Linked DNA regions of Planctomyces sp. SH-PL14. The protein of the gene in region 1 binds, or shares a complex with, the protein of each later gene. Links are inferred from orthologs where the notes say so. Each region holds a gene or a part of one and is shown on either strand. Other genes may lie near its edges.

Region 1 (2,906 bases):
GCACGTTGGGTTTGAGCAAGCACAGCCGTGCCGGCGAGAACGACGGCCCCTGCACCCGATCTTCTTCCAACCTTCTCGCTTCCGTTGATATTGCCCCCTCGACAGTTACGATAGGAACCCGCCCTGCCAACAGGGTGGCCTTTCACATCGATTTCACCATTTACGCTCCGCGTCGTCGGCCGCAAATGGTCCTCAGGATTTCAACGGCGGATACGCCGTGTCTGAGTCGCGTCGAGTGGCATTTCGTTCAGTTCCTTCCTGATTCCTGCATGTCCTGGTTTCTGGCGTTCCTCGTCTGGATGACCGCTCCGCTGCGCTTCTGCGCCGCGGTCGTGGCTCATGCGGCGCGCGCGTTCTGGGGAGCCGTGGGAACGGCGGTCGGTCCGGAGCTGGCATGGACATTGGTCCCCGCGGGACCGCCTGCCTGTCTTCCCCGCCCCTTCTCACCCGCCCTCTTTCGCGGCTCCGGAGGATCGCGCTGTTTTCACCCAGGGCCGGCCGGAACCGGGAGCTGATCCCCGGCGGGACCGCTCCCGCCTTTGCCGCTGACCGACTCGAATCCCGTGGGCCTCTGCCCCGACTCCGTCCTCATCCCGGACGGCCCGGAGCTGGAAAAGGATTCGTCATGGGCTACGTCGCCGCTGCACTCGCGGGGATCGCCGCCGGTGCGCTCGTCGGCTTCTTCATGGATCGCCTGCGGATGGGGGCCGCCTACCGCACCCGCGATCAGCTGATGGACTCGGCCAAGACCGACGCCGACAACTTCCGCAAGGAGAAAGAGCTCGAGATCAAGGAGCAGCTCCTCAAACGCCGCGAAGACCTGGAGAACGAGCTCCGCAAGGTCCGCAACGAACTCCACGAACAGGAGCGGCGGATCGACAAGCGGGAGAGCGACGTCAACCAGCTCCAGAACGAGTTCTCCAAGAAGGAAAAGATGCTGCAGACGCAGCAGAACCGGCTCGTCGAGCGGACCAAGGTCATCGAGACGCAGGAGCGCGAGCTGGACCGGATGGTGAAGCAGGAGCAGGAGGAGCTCTACAAGATCAGCGGCCTCAATCGCGAGCAGGCGGCGGAGCGGCTGATGACCCGCCTCGACGGCGACCTGAACGCCGAAGCGGGCCGGGTGATCATGCGGAAGGAGTCGGAGCTCAAGCAGAACTCCGAGAAGCTCGCCCGCGAGATCATCGGCATGGCGGTCCAGCGGTACGCCTCCGCCCACACGAGCGAGACGACCGTTTCGACGATCGACATCCCCAGCGATGAAGTGAAGGGGCGGATCATCGGCCGCGAAGGCCGGAACATCCGGGCCTTCGAGAAGGAGACCGGCGTCGACGTGATCGTCGACGATACCCCGGGCGTCGTCGTCGTGTCCTGCTTCGACACCGTCCGCCGCGAAATCGCCAAGCGGTCGCTCGCCAAGCTCATTCAGGACGGACGGATTCACCCCGCCAAGATCGAAGAAGTCGTCCGCGAGACGCAGAAGGAGATGGACGACACCATCATGCGGCTCGGCAAGGAGGCGGCCGAAGAGGCGGACGTGCCGGGCGCGCACCCGAAGCTGATCGCCCTCATGGGGCGGCTCAACTTCCGCGTCAGCTACAGCCAGAACGTCCTGCGGCACTCGATCGAAGTCGCCCACCTGACCGGGATGATGGCGGAACAGCTCGGCATGGACGGAACGATGGGCCGCCGGTGCGGGTTCTTCCACGATATCGGGAAGGCAGCCGACCACGAGGCCGAAGGGGGCCATCCGGCGATCGGGGCGGATCTCCTCAAGCGGTACAACGAAGGGCCGGAAGTCGTCCATGCCGCTCTCGGCCACCACGACGATATCCGTCCGGACTTCCTCTACACCGTCCTCACCGCCGCCGCGGATGCGTGTTCGGCCTCGCGGCCCGGCTCGCGGCGTGAGACGCTCGAAAAGTACATCAAGCGGCTGGAGGAGCTCGAAGCGCTCGTCTGCGGGTTCCCCGGCGTCAGCCAGGTCTATGCCGTACAGGCAGGGCGCGAAGTGCGGGTCATCGTCGATCCCAAGGCGGTCAACGACCGCGAGGCGGCCAAGATGGCCCGCGACATCTCGATCGCCGTCGAACAGAATCTCACCTACCCCGGCGAGGTCAAGGTCGTCGTGATGCGCGAGACCCGCGCGGTCGGCGTCGCGAAGTAGCCTCGAGAGCCGCCGGTCTTCGCCCGCGGCTGTCCCCTCTCACTCGAACCGGCCGCATCCCTGGATGCGGCCGGTCTGCGGAATTCCAGCGGAACGCGTTATGTCCTTCCTCCCCGTCGACGAGCAGCTGGCGATCATCCGCCGCGGCATCGAGAAGATCGTCCCTGAAACCGAGCTGGCGGACCGCCTCAAGGCGAGCCGTGAGAGCGGGAAGCCGCTGCGGGTGAAGTATGGCATCGACCCGACCGGGATCGACGTCCACCTCGGCCACACCGTCCCGCTGCGGAAGCTCCGCCAGTTCCAGGAACTGGGGCACACCGCGGTCATCATCATCGGGAACTACACCGCCCTCGTCGGCGACCCGAGCGGACGGGACCATGCCCGCGCCAAGCGGCTGACTGCCGAAGATGTCGAACGGAACGCCCGCGACTACCTCGAACAGGTCGGCAAGGTGGTCGACCTGTCGAAGGCGGAGGTCCACCGCAACGGCGACTGGTTCGGGACGATGACCTTCGCCGACATCCTGCAGCTGTGCGGCAAGGTGACGGTCGCCCAGCTCCTGACGCGGGATGACTTCGCCAAGCGGCACGCGGCCGGGACGCCGATCTTCCTGCACGAGTGCCTCTACCCGGTGATGCAGGCCTGGGACTCGGTCGTCATCAAGTCGGACATCGAGCTCGGCGGGACGGAGCAGCTCTACAGCTTCATGCTGGCGCGGGACCTCCAGCGGGACTCCGGC
Region 2 (2,911 bases), 5.9 Mb from region 1 along the record:
TGCTGATCGGGCGGATCGTCGGGAGCAAATCCATCTGCCACCGGGGCGGATGGGACCGACGGGCTCGGAAGGCATGTAGCGGTCGAGCAATCGATCAGGGGCTCCGCGGACAGGCCGCGTCGAGCCGGTTGTTTCGGACGGGTTTTGCGACTTCCCGTCCGGCTGCTCAAGAGTCGGTAGGCTGTCATCCGGCACAGGGTCGGGAGGCGGCGGCAGAACCAGGTGGGGTCGAAGTGCTCTGGAGACGGATTTCCGCTGCTGCGGACCGCGATGCGTGGGCGTCTTCCAGACCCGCTGGGGGCAGGGCAGGTTCAGAGAGTCGTTGTCGTTGCTGATAGAAAAGAGAAACCCGTGAAGGTATCCGTATCGAAGGAAGTCGCTGGCCGGACAGTCACCATCACCACCGGTGAGATCGCCAAGCAGGCCGATGGGGCCGTGCAGGTTCAGTTTGGAGAAACCCTCGTCTTCACCGCCGCCCAGAGCGGCCCGTCCCGTCCCGGGACCGATTTCTTCCCCCTGACCGTCGAATACCGCGAGCGGCTGGCTGCCGCCGGTAAGTTCCCCGGCGGATTTCTGAAGCGGGAAGGCCGTCCGACGCAGAAGGAAATTCTGACGTCCCGCCTGACCGACCGCCCGATCCGCCCGCTCTTCCCGGAAGGCTACCGGGACGAAGTCCAGATCATCGCCAGCGTCCTCGCCTTTGATGGCGAGAACGATCCGGACGTCTGGTCGATCACCGCGGCCAGCAGCGCCCTGATGGTCGCGCCGCTCCCGTTCCAGGGACCGATCGCCGGTGCCCGCGTCGGCCTGATCGACGGCCAGTTCATCGCGTTCCCGACGAAGGAGCAGATCGAAAAGAGCGACCTCGACCTCGTGGTCGCGGGAAGCACGGAATCGATCCTCATGATCGAAGGCTTCGGGAACAAGATTCCCGAAGAGCAGATGGCCGACGCTCTGATGTTCGGCCACAAGGTCATCAAGGAACTCTGCCAGCTCCAAAAGGATCTCGTCGCCAAGATTGACAAGAAGCCGGTCGAGTTCAAGAAGCCCGCCGACAACCCGTTCGCCGGCGTCGTGAAGACCGAAGCGTACGAGCAGATCAAGGCGGCCCGCCAGAACCCGAAGAAGTCCGAGCGCTCCGCCGCGACCGCCAAGGTCAAGGAAGCCCTCGTCGAGAAGTACTTCCCGAACAAGACGACCGCCCTGGAAGACGGCCGGACCGTCGACCAGCTGAAGGCCGCCTTCTCGGACCTCGATCACCACGTCTGCCGCGAGCTGACCCTCAGCGGCAACCGTCTCGACGGCCGCCCGCTGAACCAGCTCCGCAACGTCAACTGCGACGTCTCGGTCATCCCCCGCGTCCACGGCTCGTCCCTCTTCACCCGCGGTGAAACGCAGTCGCTCTGCACGATCGTCCTCGGCACCGTCCGCGACCAGCAGCGGAACGACTCGCTGTACGGCGAGCAGTCCAAGGGCTTCATGCTCGAGTACAACTTCCCGTCGTACTCGGTCGGCGAATGCCGCCCGATCCGCGGACCGGGACGCCGGGAAATCGGCCACGGTGCCCTCGCCGAGCGGTCGCTCGCCTGGGTCCTGCCGAAGGCGGACGCGTTCCCCTACACGGTCAAGGTCATTTCGGACATCACCGAGTCGAACGGCTCGAGCTCGATGGCCAGCGTGTGCAGCGGGACCCTGGCCATGATGGACGCGGGGATCCCGCTCCAGCAGCCGGTGGCCGGGATCTCGATCGGCCTCGTCAAAGAAGGAAGCAAGTACGTCCTCCTGACCGACATCATCGGGGACGAAGACCACTTCGGCGATATGGACTTCAAGATCGCCGGGACGCCGCACGGCATCACCGGGATTCAGCTCGACCTGAAGATCGACGGGATCAACGAAGAGATCATCCGGGCGACCCTGGCTCAGGCCCGCGAAGCCCGCCGCGAGCTCCTCAAGATCATGCTGACCACGATCCGCCGTCCGCGGACCGAACTCTCGGCCAGTGCGCCGCGGGTCCTCAGCACGAAGATCGATCCGGAGAAGATCGGCCTCCTCATCGGCCCGGGGGGCAAGACGATCCGCGCCATGCAGGAAGAGACCCAGACGACGATCGACGTCGTCGACGACGGGACGGTCACGATCGCCGGTGCCAACAAGCAGGCGTGCGACGCCGCCATGGCCCGCCTCGAGGCCCTGACCGAAGAGATCAAGGTCGGCCGCGTCTACATGGGGACCGTCAGCTCGATCAAGGACTTCGGAGCCTTCATCGAGATCGCTCCGGGCAAGGACGGCCTGTGCCACATCAGCGAGCTGGCCGAAGGCTACGTCAAGTCGGTCCACGACGTGGTCAAGGTCGGCGACAAGCTGGAGGTCAAGGTGATCGCCGTCGACGAGCAGAACCGCGTCAAGCTCTCGCACAAGGCGCTCCTGGCCGACCGCAAGGAAGACTGAGTTGAGATCGGGCGTGAGCCCGATCAGACTCCCGATACGAGCAAACGACCTTGAGGAGCCGTTCCTCAAGGCCGTTTGCGTTTCAGGACCGGATTAAACACCAAGACACAAAGGATTCACGAAGAACACAAAGGGGAAAGAGTGGTGCGAGCCGGTCTCTCTTAGTGTCCTTCGTGCCTCCTTGGTGCCTTGGTGTTTAATCCCCACCCTCTTCAAACCCCATGACTTCTCCCGTTCAGCCCGTCGATTCCGTCGAGCACGTTCTCGTGACGCCGACGCTTCTCTTTCATCAGGTCGGAGTCTTCCAGGGCTTCACGGCGGACGCGGCGCGGTACCTCGACGTGCTGCTCGATCCCTCCTACACGAGCTACCGGCCCCGCTCGGAAGTCGAAGTCGACCCCAGCTACAAGCAGCTCATTCCGTACTGCATCTTCCGCTGCGAAGGGAAGATTTTTCACTA

Evidence for each region. The genes of interacting proteins can lie anywhere in the genome.
Region 2: rny (region 1) and VT03_RS25395 share a complex: the UniProt entries of both Bacillus subtilis proteins name them as parts of the possible RNA degradosome complex. The link is inferred for Planctomyces sp. SH-PL14 from one-to-one orthologs.

The regions. Positions count from the first base shown.
Region 1 is NZ_CP011270.1:759,057-761,962, reverse strand. The notes cover bases 11-2,896. They hold rny (ribonuclease Y), read left to right. Parts: upstream 11-625; coding sequence 626-2,167; downstream 2,168-2,896. Other genes in these bases: tyrS (tyrosine--tRNA ligase), read left to right, coding at 2,268-2,896. In the rest of the region: more of tyrS, read left to right, coding at 2,897-2,906. UniProt on the Bacillus subtilis protein: Endoribonuclease that initiates mRNA decay. Initiates the decay of all SAM-dependent riboswitches, such as yitJ riboswitch. Involved in processing of the gapA operon mRNA, it cleaves between cggR and gapA.
Region 2 is NZ_CP011270.1:6,626,394-6,629,304, forward strand. The notes cover bases 11-2,901. They hold VT03_RS25395 (polyribonucleotide nucleotidyltransferase), read left to right. Parts: upstream 11-351; coding sequence 352-2,451; downstream 2,452-2,901. Other genes in these bases: VT03_RS25400 (phosphoesterase), read left to right, coding at 2,673-2,901. Also shown: more of VT03_RS25400, read left to right, coding at 2,902-2,911. UniProt on the Bacillus subtilis protein: Involved in mRNA degradation. Catalyzes the phosphorolysis of single-stranded polyribonucleotides processively in the 3'- to 5'-direction. Necessary for competence development in Bacillus subtilis.